DNA from 2 places in the Peribacillus phoenicis genome. Region 1 is predicted to be linked to the other one. Evidence: predicted binding sites of a transcription regulator. Region 1 holds the regulator's gene; the other holds the start of a gene.
The links. The regulator LexA, encoded in region 1, represses DNA repair genes until DNA is damaged. The targets are predictions, from matches to a motif close to CGAACATATGTTCG.

Region 2: ABC374_RS21970 (ImmA/IrrE family metallo-endopeptidase) is a predicted target of LexA. The motif match lies at 1,507-1,520, and genes of this name have one in related genera.

Annotation. Positions count from the first base shown of each region.
Region 1 covers NZ_JBDFMF010000001.1:1,679,376-1,687,733, reverse strand. The annotation lists gene ABC374_RS08170 (YneF family protein) at 474-689, opposite strand; gene sirA (sporulation inhibitor of replication protein SirA) at 774-1,214, opposite strand; gene tkt (transketolase) at 1,511-3,514, opposite strand; gene ABC374_RS08155 (DUF896 domain-containing protein) at 3,738-3,971, opposite strand; gene ABC374_RS08150 (YneB family resolvase-like protein) at 4,037-4,693, opposite strand; gene yneA (cell division suppressor protein YneA) at 4,713-5,024, opposite strand; gene lexA (transcriptional repressor LexA) at 5,180-5,803, shown strand; gene ABC374_RS08135 (glucosaminidase domain-containing protein) at 6,029-6,643, opposite strand; gene ABC374_RS08130 (esterase/lipase family protein) at 7,370-8,358, opposite strand, start outside.
Region 2 covers NZ_JBDFMF010000001.1:4,436,898-4,445,255, reverse strand. The annotation lists gene ABC374_RS21975 (recombinase family protein) at 1-972, opposite strand, end outside; gene ABC374_RS21970 (ImmA/IrrE family metallo-endopeptidase) at 991-1,482, opposite strand; gene ABC374_RS21965 (hypothetical protein) at 1,592-3,079, opposite strand; gene ABC374_RS21960 (hypothetical protein) at 3,086-4,156, opposite strand; gene ABC374_RS21955 (helix-turn-helix domain-containing protein) at 4,235-4,648, opposite strand; gene ABC374_RS21950 (helix-turn-helix transcriptional regulator) at 4,816-5,052, shown strand; gene ABC374_RS21945 (hypothetical protein) at 5,119-5,244, shown strand; gene ABC374_RS21940 (ORF6C domain-containing protein) at 5,261-5,482, shown strand; gene ABC374_RS21935 (helix-turn-helix domain-containing protein) at 5,544-5,801, shown strand; gene ABC374_RS21930 (hypothetical protein) at 5,798-6,073, shown strand; gene ABC374_RS21925 (hypothetical protein) at 6,060-6,257, shown strand; gene ABC374_RS21920 (DUF4373 domain-containing protein) at 6,705-7,610, shown strand; gene ABC374_RS21915 (replicative helicase loader/inhibitor) at 7,614-7,970, shown strand; gene dnaB (replicative DNA helicase) at 7,973-8,358, shown strand, end outside.

The sequences.
Region 1 (8,358 bases):
GATTTAAAAGCTTATATTAGGAGTAAACAAAAGGCTGGTTTACAAGCTGCAAGTATTATATCGATGCATAAGATGGTTTCAGTTTTTTTAAATTGTTGTGTAAAAGAGGAATATATAACAGGAAATCCAATGAGGTGAGTTGAAAGGCCAAAAGCTCACAAAAAGCTGCTTAAAGGATCCTCATTTGTTTAAGCTCTTGTCGCTTGTTAATCATCGTTTTCTTCGTAAATCCTTTTGCTAAACAATGATAATCATACTCTTCAATTATATCTATCAATTCCAAAACAAAAACCACCTTTACTGAATCATTCATTCAGAAAAAGTGGCTTAAGAAACAAAAATGAAAGATAAACCAAAATTTTATATAAAATCGGTGGAAGGATTCAGTCTAAATGGATCAACCATTTCGATATTATATAAAATTTTGCATCCAATCTTTCAAGAACATTGATATATCAAGGATTCATGCTAACTTATTTTGTTTGTTGTTTATTCATGGCGCTCATCATTTGATTAATTTTCTTTTGGGATGGTTTCATACCCATTTGCATCATCATCATTTTTAGCATCTGTTCGTTAATTGGCGGATTTTTCTTTAAGTAATCCATCATGTATTTACGAGCGATGAAAAATCCCAGCACTACTCCAGCAATCAATGCCAGTACGCCAACTAGAATGTAAACCCACATACTATTTCCTCCTTCGTGTTGTCTAACATCAGTGTACTAGACCAAAGGTTATTATACAATACCCGCTACTGAAAAGTCCCCCATTTAGACAAATTTTCTTTCTTTTATCGGTTTTAACCAACCGTATTTTTCATGTTCAAAATCAATGGCCAGAAAACTCGCTTCATATTTTCGAATACTTTCAAAGAAAGCCGTCTCCGCTTCATAGTCTCCTTCAGCTTTTAGAGTAATGGAATCATGCTGAATGATTAAAACGGCTTTACTTGATCCGTTTGTTTTTTCTAAATAGTATTTTCCATTTTGATTCCAATAATTCATCTTTTTTTGCAAACGTTGTTCAATAGCTAACTGCAACTGGATAATCGGGACTGTTTTGGTGACATATTCGATTTGTTTTTGCAAAATACTCTTCAGTCTGCCCTTTGCTTGAATATACTCCAAAAACAAATTGAAAAATAGCTTTTCTCTTCCATAATAATGATGGGCAAATTCATCTTCGATTAAATAAATTTGATAGGTTCTCATCAGCCAATGCCTCCTAGCTTTCCTATTTTGGTCACGAAAACAACTAACCACCAGGGACCTCTCCACTATTTTCCACTATTGATAACTTTCCCCTTTAACTGACACATTCAAACGAAATTTATTTATTCTCATTATATATTGACAAACTAAAAAGATATGTTGTTTGCTGGAGAAATTTTCTTCTTTTTTTGTCGAATGGAAGATTTCCCTTTAGAATGGGAGCACGCAATATAAATCAGGATTGTTTTGATAAAAAAACTGACACCAATCTAGTTGGTGTCAGTTCTCCATTACTATTAGTTAAGCATTTCCTTAACACGAGAAACTACATTTTCTACAGTGAAACCGAATTCCTCCATGATCTTACCGCCTGGTGCAGAAGCTCCGAAATGATTGATGGCCAATATTTCACCCTCATCACCTGCATAACGATCCCAACCAAACGGTGAAGCCACTTCGATAGCTAGACGTTTCTTCACTGCCGGATTGATTACGCTTTGTTTATATTCTTTAGATTGAGTTTCAAATCGATCCCATGATGGCATGCTGATAACAGAAACATCAATTCCTTCGTTCGCTAAAGCTTTCTGTGCTTCCACAGCCAAGTTCACTTCGGATCCAGTCGCAAGAAGTAATGCATCGGCTACTTCTTTCTTAGAAGCAGAGATGATGTAAGCACCTTTTGAAACACCTTCATACGCAGTTTCGGAAGTGTCTTTAATTGTTGGCAATCCTTGACGAGTAAGTACAAGGGCAGTTGGTTTATTTGTAGACTCCATAGCCACTTTCCAGGCTGCTGCCGTTTCATTGCCATCAGCTGGACGGATTACCCCTAGGTTAGGCATTGCACGCAATGATGCCAATTGTTCGATTGGCTCATGAGTCGGTCCGTCTTCCCCTACAGCAATGCTGTCATGAGTGAATACATAGTTTACAGGCAGTCCCATTAGTGCTGCCATTCTAATGGCAGGACGTAGATAATCAGAGAATACGAAGAATGTTCCTCCGTATACTTTTAATCCACCATGAAGTGCCATTCCGTTTAAAGCCGCACCCATAGCGAATTCACGTACACCGAACCATATATTACGGCCGCTGTAATTACCAGGTAATAGATCAGTCTCACCTTTGATGGCAGTATTATTAGATCCGGCTAAATCCGCAGAACCCCCAATGAAGCTAGGGACCCGTTTGGCAATCGCATTTAGCACTTCCCCACTTGAAGCACGGGAAGCTATTGTTTTACCTTCTTCATAGACCGGAATTTCCTGATCCCATTCAGCAGGCAGTTCACCTTTGATGGCCAGCTCCAATTGCTGTGCTAACTCAGGATGTGCTTCTTTGTAATTTTTGAACAATTCATTCCAAGCTTCTTCTTTTTGAGCGCCAGCATCAACAACAGCTTCATTGAAGTGTGAATACACTTCTTCCGGAACATGGAAGTCCTCTTCGAATGTCCATTTATATGCTTCTTTTGTCAATTTAAGCTCATCTGCACCAAGCGGAGCGCCGTGAACAGCGGATTTACCTGAACGGTTTGGTGAACCGTAACCAATAACCGTTTTCACTTCGATTAATGTTGGGCGTGCATCGTCGGTTTTCGCTTCTTCAATCGCTTTAGCAATTTCCTGAAGATCATTGCCATCCTCAACGCGGATATATTGCCATCCATAAGATTTGAACCGGTCTGCTACGCTTTCACTAAATGATTGACTTAAGTCGCCGTCAAGGGAAATATCATTAGAATCATATAAAACAACAAGTCTTCCGAGTTGTAGATGTCCAGCTAATGAAGCGGCTTCTGCAGAAACACCTTCCATTAAATCTCCATCTCCACAAATGCTATATGTATAATGATCGACCACATTATAAGAATCGCGGTTATAGCTTTCTGCCAAGTGACGTTCAGCCATTGCCATTCCGACTGCCATTGCGATACCTTGTCCAAGCGGCCCGGTAGTTGCATCTACACCAGCCGTATGTCCGAATTCAGGATGTCCTGGAGTTTTACTGCCCCATTGACGGAAGCTTTTCAAATCATCGATAGATAAGCCATAGCCCGATAAATGAAGAAGGCTGTATAACAGCATAGAACCATGTCCAGCTGAAAGAACAAAGCGATCTCTATTAAACCAATCTGGATTTTTCGGGTTATGGTTCATATATTCGGTCCATAGTTTATACGCCATCGGCGCTGCCCCCATTGGCATACCTGGATGGCCGGAATTAGCCTTTTCAATTGCATCAATTGATAATGTACGAATCGTATTGATAGAAAGTGCATCTAATTTATCTAACATATTGTAAAAACATCCCTTCCTGTAATGTACCTCTTTATATTATAGTGACAAGCATAATATCACAACTAAAATCACTATTTACTGCCTCAATATTAAAATTTTCTAGAAATAAGAGAAGCCCCCTATTTAGATTAAACTAAATAGGAGAATACATACATGCATGCACTCCCTTTTTACTCCTAAATGCTAATAGGATCCTCGTTCCATGAGAGGAATTCAAGCATTAATGTAAGTTTCTTTTTTCTTTTATATTTTTTATCTTTTGAGGAGTGACGTCATTACCTTCTGGATCAACGACTTTCACATGCTCCAACGTATCGGTCATGGACTTTCTGAATGTTTCCAAATACTCACTTCTCAATTGGGTTTGCTCTTTCGCCTCAACTTCCGTCAAACCTTCAGTCTTTGCCTTTTTAGAAAGTTCATTAATACGGGTTATTTTTTCTTTTGATAACATAATTTCGCTCCTTCATAATCTCCGGATATTGTCATGGTATTAAAAAAAAAGCGAAATTACAAGTTCTAAGATTGACTTTCCTTTTTATTCAGTTGATGTTCGAGAAAACGCCTGTTCACAGTAGCCTTGGAAACATTGTATCCAAAGCCCCTTAAAGTGGCTGCGATTTCTGCAAATGTCAATCCATTGGCCCGAAGTTTAATAATTTCTTCAATAGGAATTTCCATACGGTCCCTTCCAGTGGAATTCCTTTGATTCTGAAGGTTTTTTTGAGGACGGTACCCTTTTTCAACGGCTCTTATCATCCCGCGCTTTATTTTAAGATTATGTAGTTTCCTTTGGTATTCTTCTACAATACCGACTATCTGGATGACCATGGCATCCGAATCCGATAACTCAAGCTCCCCGTCATGTGAGAGCGTATAAATTTTCACATCTTCTTTAAGGATGACATGGAAAAGGGCTATTTTGGCATTCCCTCTTCCCAGCCTTGTTTCATCTTGAATTAATAGTACTTCAGCTTCTTTAGTTTTAAATAGTTCGAGCATGTCAAAAATGCCATCCCGATTCAACTCATAACCACTTGCCTGCTCTTTTATTATGGAAATGACTTCAACATCCATCTTTTCTGCCAATTTGACTAATTCATCTTCCTGCCTTGCCAATGATGTTTCCTGTGACTCTTTTTCTGTGCTTACCCTACAATAGATTACCGCCTTCATAATACCCTACCTTCACTACTTACTGCTCACTGGCCAAATTCTGGACAAGTTCTTCCCCTTTAACCGGTATGACGATGACTTGACCAGGTTTAATTGAATCCGCCCTGACTCCATTATGCTCTTCTATCCAACCAATGAATTCTTTTTTTGTCAAATTTGCTTCTTCATATTCTTCGGCAATTCCCCATAGGGTATCACCCTCACTTACTTCTATAGAAAGGAAATCCTTTTTTGGATCATTGTTCAATGTACAAGAGAATAAAATTGAAAAGATGAATACTGATCCCGCTAATAGAATCGTATAAATATAATTTTTGTATAAATTTTTCATAAATATCCCTCCAAAGCGAATGTTCGTTCGTATGTTATGGTCAAATTATAATACGAACGTTTGTTTCAGTCAACAACAAAATTCGAACTTATGTTTGTATAGAGTTGGGGGTCATGCTATAATGTAGCAAAGAACATTGGGGAAGAGGTGCACAAATGACTAAACTATCAAAACGGCAGCAAGATATTCTTGATTTCATTAAAGAAGAGGTCCGCCAAAAAGGGTATCCACCTTCCGTACGGGAGATTGGCGAAGCAGTGGGACTTGCTTCAAGTTCAACAGTACACGGACATTTATCACGCCTGGAAAGCAAAGGCCTGATTAGACGTGACCCAACCAAGCCAAGGGCCATTGAAATAATGAATTTGGAGGAAGCGAACAATATTCCCAAAGTCAATGTCGTGAACGTGCCGTTACTTGGAAAAGTAACAGCGGGAATGCCGATAACGGCCATTGAAAACATAGAAGAATACTTTCCGCTTCCCGAAAGCATGGTTCCGCATGATGACCATGTATTCATGCTGGAAATCATGGGTGAAAGTATGATCGAAGCAGGAATTCATGATGGGGATTATGTCATCGTGAAACAACAAAGCAATGCCAATAATGGAGATATCGTCGTGGCCATGACGGAAGATGATGAAGCCACTGTAAAACGATTCTTTAAGGAACCGGATTACATAAGGCTTCAGCCTGAGAACTCAAATATGGAACCAATTATTTTACGAGATGTTTCGATACTTGGAAAAGTAATAGGCTTATATAGACAAATACACTAAAAGCGCTAACCGCGCTTTTTTTGTTTGTTTAATCTATGTCCCGAATTCTCTCAATATGCATATGGAAGATTAGATATTGACATATTTTTTAATAGAATCAAGTTTTCATGGAAATTTAAACATCCTTTATTACGAATGGAAGTTATACGCTCGCCTAATATGTACTTTGGTAACAATCTGATTACAATAAAAAAGAGAGCTTTAACTACCGCTCCCAGTTAAAATTCACTTCACTCGTAATCTTTGGTTCACTTTAATGAGGTTAAGATCGACCAAACCGTTCCACTGTTGAATCTGCACTTGTGTAGAACCGTATGCTTTTGCAAGCGCAGAGACGGTATCCCCTTTTTGGACAATATGATAAACCTCTTCAATGCTTGCATCATATTTTGTTAAATCGCTTGTTTCGATAAGGTTCACCAGTTTTTCAATATATTTGGGATCCGAGGCGTACCCCGCATCGAATATTGCTTTGAGTGCTTTTCTATAATCTTTTTCTCCAATGACAGCTGTATAAAGACTTCTATTCCATGAAGTCCCCTTTACATATAAATTGGCGAGATCTCGAAGACTTTCTTCCCAAGATGGGTATTTTCTGAATTTGTTCCATACTTGAACGGGCACACCATTGACATATTCCATTGTTTGAATAATGACTGACTCACCCTTGAAGTCACCTTTTGTACCGAATATATTTTTTCCTTTGCTTGCTAATAAACTTGTCCCATATCCACTCTCCAAACAAGCTTGTGCAATGACAACAGAAGGTAATATTTTAAATTCCTGTTGAATTTTCTGGGCATAGGGAGCAATTTCCTTAATAAATGTTTCCTTGCTCATTAGAACCTCCCACTAATAGGCATTACTTTATTTTTCACTGTTTATCTTCATTCTTATCGTATTCTCCTCTATGAAAAAGGTTACAGCTTGTCCTGCACAAAAAGTTCCGATGTCTGGCTAATTTTTTCATTATAGATTACTTACCTAGAAGTGGATCGCTCCGCGTATTATTTATCCACTTCCCTACCAAACAGGAAAAGCCGTCAATCCATATAATTAAATGGATTGACGGCTTTTTAAGTTGGACACTGAAAACCTTCAAAACTTGTTCATTTCCATTTTCATCAGTCATCGTCATCACTTGGTTTCAGGAATTTTCATGGGCTGGTTTTATGGCTATGCAAACATTGGCAATTATGCTGCACTCAAAACTGGTATTTTGTCTTATAGAGAATCCTATAAAAAGACGGATTAAACCTATACAGGGTATCTCTCGCTGCAATTCAGCAATCTTTTTATTAAACACTAACACCCATGTTAACATCCCATTACACACATCCAAAAAACCCCTTCTCAATTAAGAGAAGGGATCAATTTGTCGGGAAAAGTAAGTTATCCTTTATGTTTTTTACACTCCTGACTAGCCGAGCAGGCTTGGCAGACAGTCGGCGGAAAGGAAGCGGATTTTCTGCAATCGACTGGATCTTTTTTTAAAAGAAAAGACTGTAGGCAAACTTAGAATTTGTCTACAGTCTGATACACTCTCAAAGAAGAGACGGCATTTCACTATTTCTCAATATAGACCGAACGAATCAGCGTCCGGGTTCTTTCAGTACCATACACATTTTTTTCCTTGACATCTATTGTTACATTATAAACACCTGACTTAGGTACTTCTGGAAGGGTGCCAGTAAAATTTTCGGTATCCATTGCCTTAATTGAGCTTTTTTCACTAATTTCATTACCGGTTTCATCTATTAGATGAACCGAAAATGTTGTGCTGATTGGCCTTTTTTTATCATTCATTGGGTTCTTTATTAAAAATTTTGCATCTTTTTGCTTAACTTTACCGGCCATACTTAATGTAATGGGATTCTTTTCGTTAAATTGTGCTGTGAAAAGGTAGGCGTCTTTTGGCGATTTAGTCTTCATTCGCACTTTCCAATCACCAATTTCAAGGTTGTTTCTATTGAATGATTGGATGGTTACACCATTAAAAAAGGAAGTTTCATTTTTGGCTGAATGAACCTTTAAGGAAGGTGAATACTTTTTATTGGATGGAGAAATCAATTCAATCTCAACATCATTTGAGGCTGTATATATGTTTATATTGCCTGGGGCTGCTTCATTTACATGGAAGCTTTGTTCGATCCAGACATTTTGTTTCAGGACATCACCCAGAACGGTTTGAGCGAGTGCGGTGGTAATGACATCATCTTCAACCCGTTCTTTATAATTGACATTATATTCAGGGATCCCAGCGGTGGAAGTGCTTCTTAAATATGGTTCAATTCTTGAAAATACAGCTGAGCCGACTCGTATATTGTCGTGATCAAAGTTGGGATCTGAAAATAAATGTGTTGCATAGGGTATTTTTGTACTCCATACATTCACTAGACCATCATTTTCCCCATATGAAGATAAATATTGTCCACCCATTGATAAGGCTGATAGAACCGGGCCTCTGTTCATGCCTGCCACAGTGAAATACATGTTTTTACGAGAATTAACGTGGTTATCCGTGACAGAACGAAATTCCGCCATTTTACCAACTT
Region 2 (8,358 bases), 2.8 Mb from region 1:
TAAGAACACTTTTGTTAATGCATTTTCGGTAAACATAGGTAAGTCACACGTACCTTTATTCTTTTTGGCTATACAAATATAATGTTTTGAACCTCTAGCCTTTTTATAATACCCGGATAGTGAAGATCCACATCTGCCACATCTAAGAACACCTGAAAACGGGTAAGGGGAAGTGGCTTTTTTCCCTTCCTTCGTCCTTTGGTTTCGTAACTGTTGAGTCTGTTCATATAGTTCAAGATCAATGATTGGAAGGTGAGTTAATCCATCACTAGTAATCGAATCCATTTTGGAGTTGTTCGCCCATCTCAACCTACCTGAATATACAGGGTTTTCAAGCATTCTGCTTATGGTTCGGATGTCCTTTTTGACACCAAACTGATTTAAGTACAATACTATCGACCTAATTCCTTTACCAGAGGTGTAGAGATTGAAAATATCCTTAACAAAACGTGCTTCTTCATCATTAATAATAAGTTTTCCTTCCTTTAATCTGTATCCATAGGGAGCGCGGCCTCCATTCCTTTCTCCCAAAGTAGCTTTTTTAACCATGTTAATTACAACACGTTCTGAAATTGTTTCCCGTTCCCATTGAGCAATAGCAGCAACTAGAGTTATGAGAAATCGGCCGATTGCAGTGGTAGTGTCAAAGGGCTCGGTTACAGAACGAATTGCTACTTTATTTTCATCAAACAATTGAAGTAAACTATCCAAATCACTCACAGACCGAACAAGGCGATCCAGTTTATAAAATACAACCACATCAAATTTTCTATCTTCAGTATCTTGAATTAACCTTTGCATGGAAGGTCGCTTTAAATTTTTGGCGCTGACACCTTCTTCTACATAAAAATCATGGACTTCCCAGCCCTGTGATTTTACAAAGTTAAGGATGTTTTCTTTCTGTGAGTCAATACTATATCCTTCTTTGAATTGTTCATCTGTTGAGACACGGGCATAAATAGCTACTCTCAATTATAAAACCTCCTGATTTTAACCAATGCAAACTTTATACATATTTATTTTATTTTTAATTTGCAATAACCTTGATTCACACAGTTCTGGTGTGACTTTAAATAACTCAACCATTTGATCAATTACATAAGGATCTTGAGTATCGATATACTTAAGCATATGAAAGGGGATAGCTGCATATCGCGTAAAATGTTGTGCGTCTCTTTCTTGAAGTTCTCGAAAGGCTTTAGACATCATACTCTGTACACCTGTATGACGTAATAAGTGACAAAGTTCATGAAAAAACATTTCGCGTTGTACTTCAAGTGACTCCCTTGAATCAATTGTGATTCCCTGATACAGGCCAACTATTTCGTAATTACCATATCGCGGTTTTCTATGTAAGAAAATGTGATTCGAACTTGAAATAAATTCTTCGTTTATTTGTTTTGGATGAAAAATTTTAAGCTCTGAATAAAAATTAATAACCCAGTCTTCTAAGGCTGTTGTAGGATATTTTAAATAGGACAATCGTATCACCTCAAAGCAATTATACGAATATATGTTCTGTTTTGCAATAAAAAGAAAATGCCCGATTCGGGCACAAAAACGAAATAATATTTCAGTGTTCTCATAATTTCTATAGATAAAAAGTAAGGTATATTGATATTAAAGTAAGTAATATCAACTCAATTATCCATACTATAGTATATAAGTCCATGGTCTGAAAAATATTATTAATGTTGTACTGTAAATGTCGCTTATGAAATAATTTATTTAATTCTTTATTATCGAATATGTCTCTGTAAATCCTTTTCATAGAATAAAAATATCTTATATTTAATTTTATGTCTTTAAACAATTGTAAACGTGTAATTAATAGATAAATAAATGATATTAAAAGAAAGACCATTGATAAATAGTATTTTTCTAAGGAGAATATTTTTTTGTCGCTATTGTCAGATAAAGAATTAAAGATAAAAATAGAAATAAAATAAGTCAATAGCGTAAGGTTGTTATTCTTAAAGCTGGATATAAAGTATTGAGAAATGTCTTTACTTTTTATTGATAATTCGGTTGTAATTTCTGCAACTTTATTTTTTGTTTCAATATATTTTTCAACATTTTCTTTTAAATAGATGGCATGTGCGGATTGTATTGAATTCAATGTATCAGAAGGTAAAATCCATTTACTTTCTGAATAGGAAAGGTACCTAGAAATGATATTCCTGGCTAAATCCAGTTTGTCATTAGTTTCAGCAGACTCATAAACCCAATTATAAATTGAATAAAAGCTATGAGCCTCTGAAATATTCAGTTTATTAAAATCAGCCGTAACTTCAAGATACTTGTGTCCAATAATACCCATCTGGAAATTTGAGTTGTTAATAATATCAGATGTATTAGATATAAATGAAGCAGCAAAAATTACTTTTAATTTATCAAAAAAAGTAATAATTTTGTTTGAATTTTGATGTTTAATAGCAGTATTATTAAAGTCTTTAGGAATAAAATTATATTTAGAAAAATTCTGTGGATTTGTATAAAGCTGACGGTTTTTAATAATAACATTTCTTTTTACATCATCATGGTTTTCAACTACATTGGATAGTTTATTTTGTGAAGCAAATACAATTAAAGGACTATAAAAGTATAAGTTTCCAATTTCTTCGTTTTGTATCTCAAATCTATTTAGGATTGAAAAATCTAGAGTTTTTTGTAGAATATTCAAAACGTGCATTAATTTTTGTTTGTTTAGATAGTCAAATAATAATTCCAAATCATAGACAGACAACGTAGAATCAGTTTTTTCTTTAGAGACTATATATATTATCTTTATAACGCTTTCTTTATCAATAATTTTATTAATACTATCTAACATAGTCTGTTGTTCTTCTATATTATCTTTTTGGTTAAAATGATACGGCTCGCCATCATTCACATAAATATTTATTGAAATCCTATCACGAACATTAATAAAATGTGAAATGGATGCTAAATCATCCCAATTTATATAGGATTCTATGCTTGATAATTCTAGGGAAAGAGTATAGGATCCAAAATCTTCATGTTTTTTTATTTCAATATCCTTTGTATATTTTTCATATACATCCAATACTCTTTCCACTAAAATTCAATCCTCCTCTTTTAATTTAAATGTATTATAAAGATCCTCATCAATATGTTTAATAATTAGTACCTTTTCACCATATTCATCTTCTTGAGCTAAAATTACATTTTTTAAGTCCTCGATATAATCAGAGGTGCGTAGTTCAATTTTTTCAGTTACTTTGTAACTGCGTTTAAATCTTGCCTTGATTTGTGAAACTACAATATTAAAAGATGTATCAAAATCTTTTTTTTCTGGAAGTTTCTTTAAACTTTCTTTCAATCCTTCGATATTAATTTTATCATTTTCAGGGGAATAATCACCTATAACATACTCTACCATATCATCAAATTTGAATGATGTTTTTGTTTTAAAATATCCAGTTAGGGTATTCCTTAATTCTGTATAATCCCGTTTAGATTGCCTCTTCACGTATGAAGAAAGTACATTATCGATTGCATTGAAAGCATTTAGAGTATTTCTCTCATTTGTATTTAATTCTTTAAGTTCTAGGAAATCATCATACCAAAATGTAGCTATTTTTGGTTTAGAATCCGAAACTATTATATCAATTAGTTGATACTCTTCACCTACTAGCTGAAATGAAATACTACAGGTCTTTTGGGTGGCTTTTTCTTCAGGTAATCCAGCCTTATAAAGAGAATCCTCTAAATTCATAAATATAGCTTGATCTATTTTTGATATTAAAAGGTTAATTTGATTTTCTTTTTTTAGGTAGATAACTACAAGGCTACCTTTCTTTGGAGGATTAATCCCTGGATTTCTTAAAGCTGCTTTTATTTGAGCATCTAATAACTTTTTAGCTAATTGATCAGTTTTAGCTTCGAATATACTATCAAAGTTTTCTGCTTCAGAGTTACTTATAAGACTTTCGACTATCTGGGATAGTTCAGTTGATTCCCTAGAAAATTTAAAACCCCGTTTGTTGGTGGCGGCTAAATCTTGAGCAAATAATTTAGTCGTGAATTTTTGAAAATCTATAGTCTTTATATTCACTTTACTTATGCTGCTGTTTTCATGATCTATTTGGTGGACTGCAAATATTTGTTTTCCTTCGACTGTCATAGTCTTCATGTAAAAACCTCCTATATATCCATTTTATGTATTTAAATCTGTAAAAAAAACGCACATATTAACAATGTGCGTAACAACTTATTTTTGTTCCTCGTTTCGTTCCTTCGCCTTCTGAGCCACCCATTCAAAATGCCTTCTAATTTCGTCCAGATCATCTGGGCTTAAATTTCTCCACTTTTCAATGTCAAAAAAACCAAAATTTTCTATGCCGAATTCTTTTACAAGCTTGTTAATTTCGGAAAGAGAGTCGAAAGGTGAATCCTCTTCCTCATTTTTATATATTGTTTCTTTAATATTATAATCATTAGTTCTTCCAAGGAGATAATCTGTGGATACTCCAAAGTAATCTGCCATTTTTTGCAAGATTTCCATATCAGGTTCGCTTCTTCCATTTTCATAATGGGAATATCTTGCGCGAGAAACACCGATTTTTAAAGCGACTTCTTCCTGAGTTCTCTTGCCTCTAAGCTTTTTTAGTTTACTCCCAATCATTATAGAACACATCCTATAAATGTTTTTATTATCTAATTATAGATACAAAAAGTATCTAAATAAATAAATGATAAAAAATGTATCGAAAACTATTGACGATACAAAACGTATCATTTATACTTCAGGTAACGAGTGATACAAAACGTATCGAGAAAGAGGTGAAATAAATGCGAAAGAGACTTGTAAATGAAAGAAAAAAAAGAAAACTTACTCAAAAACAAGTCGCAGAAACTCTTAATATTTCTTCAATTTATGTAAGAAAAATAGAAAAAGGTGAGAGAAATCCAGGCAGAGAAACAATGCTAAAATTCGAGAAGCTATACGGCATTCAGGATAGGATTCTTTTCGAAGATCTTTTTCAGGAACATGATGATACGAAGGGTATCAAAAGTAGTTCTGCATAAAGTTCATGGTTAGTACTAACGTCCACTTAACATACAATTTTTTAGGATATGAAAAGGAGTGATTCAATGATAAAGATTCCAGCAGAGAAATTAGCGAACGCTGTTAAAAAACATTTGTTACCAGGATTGCTTAGAAGCATATCTGAGCAACAAAAAGATTTAACGGGAGAGGTTAATCAAAAAAGTTCATAACAGGAGGCGATTTGGATTGGAACAAACCAACTTGTTAGGTCCCGGAGAAAAACGCCGCATTCAAATAGGAGTGACACGCCGAGTCTTTGAAATCACCGATGACAGGAAAGAAGCTGCCAGGCTTTTTGAAAAACTGTATCGAGAAATCAAAAATCAGTTCGGCGTGCCTACTTACAAAGATGTAAAGAGCAAGGACCTTCAGTCTGTTATACAGCTCATTGAAAAATGGTCACCTTAATCTTAGCAAGTTTTACCAAGGTGAAGTATTCCAAATTAGCATATAAAGGTGGTGAAAATAAATGAAATTCGGATCTGTTCTGCAAGCGTGTAGGGAACGGGCCGGTCTATCGCAAGAAGAGTTAGCACACCAATTGAACCGTACACAGTCTTGTGTTTCTAAATTTGAGAAAGACCGCAAAGTTCCAGACATGGCAACGTTCATGCAATGGGTTCAGGTGACTAACGCACCTGAGGTCGCAGTAGCTTACCTTTATGGTATGGACGGTATAAATATGATTCATCAACTGTTACCAATGATCGGAGGATTAATGTTATGAGTTTACCTGCTTTTTTACCACGGGATAACAAAAAGGCCATTTCAGAATATCGATGTATTTATTCTTGTTTAGGCCGTATCGAAGAAAAACTATTCAAAGGTGATTTTGAGGAAGTTAAATTATCAATCCAAGATTTATATCGTTCTGTAAACGAAATAGAAAAAATGAATAAACGGAAAGAAAACCATGATCAAATGGTTGAAATTGTGAACATACTTTCATCAAGAGGAATACATATTGAGTTGGTGCTGAGACCACATGAAACTGCCTGATTTGAAGGAAATGGATGATTCAGAAGCAATCCAGTGGTACAAGAAAGAAATCGCTAATTTAGGCAGACAACTAGCTTTTAATACTCCATATTATCGTTCTCTAATAATCTGGAAGGAACAATTGGACAAAAGGGTGGAAGGTAAGAAACAAACTTCAAGACCTGAACAACTATCCTTATTTTGAAATGAAAATATTAGGAGGGAATAAAGTGAAGATTACCGCAGGGGAATGGTTGCAGTTATCTCTTATGCAGAAACACTATTTATTAAAAAACAACACAAAAAAAGAGCAGTGAGCTTCCGACTCAACTACTCAATAACTCAGTATATATCTATTTTAGCAGATAATTTCTGCTGCGGCAAACATTTGTTCTTGCCGTCGGCTCTAAAAGTGAGTATCCATCGAAACAACATACTCATTTTTAGGACGGACGGTACGAATAAAAGTACCGGAAAGGGGATAGCACAAAAAAAAAGCAGAGAACTGAGGGGCTCCCTACTTTTACCGAAGTAAATATTTGATACTCCCATTTTAGCAATCTTTTAATGCTAAATCAAGGGTTTAGGACGGGTAGCAAATGATGAGGCACAACACTATATCGCAATTTTTTAAAAAGGAGGCGAGGTGATAATGGCCAGACCTAAAAAAGAAGGCTTAGATTATTTTCCGTTGGATGTTGATATGGATCAAGACGATAAAATTGCTTTGATTGAAGCAAAACATGGTGTCATAGGATTTGGAATCACGTTGAAACTTCTAATGAAAATCTATAAAGAAGGTTACTTTTATCGCTGGACAGAAAGAGAGCAATTACTCTTTTCTAGCCGAATAAATGTAAACATTAATACCGTTAATGAAATCGTTAATGATTGCATTAACTGGGGACTATTTGACCAAGAAACGTTTGATAGATATGAGATTCTAACATCAAAAGGCATTCAAACACGTTATTTAGAGGCAATTATCAGGAGAAAGTCCGTTACTCTTTACGAAGAATTTTTGCTAATAGATTATCGAGAACATATTGGCTCTAGTAAAATTACCATTTCGCTAGTTAATGCAGACAATAAAGAAGTTAATGTAAACATTAATTCCCAATCAAACATAGTAAATGGTAACATCAATCCCCAAAGTAAAGTAAAGGAAAGTAAAGTAAAGGAAAGTAATAAAAACAATATACCCGAACAAATTGAAAATTTGCGTCTTAGGTATTCCGATAACCAATTAAAGATTATTGATGATTACCTAGAAATGATTCGACATACAAGGGTGAGTGCTAAGATATCTCCTTCTGTGATTTTAGGAATGTATCAAGACTGGGACAAGCATCCAACAGTTTGCGTAGAGTACGGCTTAAAAACTCATACTGAAAATCCTGCTTACCATTCTAAGAAGGAGAATTACACCAGTGGGATCATTCGAAACACGACAGCAGATGAGGCAGCTGATAAGTTATCCAAGACATTGCCGCAATTGAATACGGGTACACACAAAAAACAAAATAGCTTTTTAGCTCTTGTAGAAAAGGGAGGTTAACTCTTGGAGAGAAGGCAGATTGCAGAATTACTAGATTCGATTCAATCTAGTTATCCAGGAAAGTTCGTGGTTCAGGATCCAACTAGTTTACTTGATTCTTGGGAACGAGTTTTGAAAAAACACGATTCTGAAAAGGTCCTGAAAAATTTTGATCGTCACCTTGAATCCAGTGTTTTTCCTCCTACGATTGCTGATCTGGTGAAGAAAAGGTCGTTAGACAGAATGGACTCCATTCCAAGCGTTGATGAAACATTAGAATATCTAAGATTGCTAGAAAGTAAATCGGAAATGAGCGAAGAGGCCACCCGTTCTATCGAGGAATCCAAGGCGCAAATCAGAAAAATACTAGGAAGGTCTTAAATATGGAAGAGCTACTTTTATACAATCTTGAAGCTGAAAAATCATATTTAGGGATTCTACTAATTGAGCCTGGATTAATTAAAGACGGGAAGATAAAACCTTTTCAATTATCACCAGGGAAGAATTTCAATGTCTTATGGACGATACAAGATTTAGATGAGAAAGGGATTCCCATTGATTTTGTTTCGGTCATGGAACGAGTCGGAAGGAAAAACATAGATAAAATTGGTGGACCAGATTATTTAGGTGACTTGGCAGCGTCGGTACCATCCACAGCCAGTTTTACATACTACGAAAAAATACTTCACGAATACTGGCAAAGGCGAGAAGCAATCGTAGTCGCAAATCAAATTAAGGAATCTGCTCTTTCTGGAGATCCTGCTGAGGT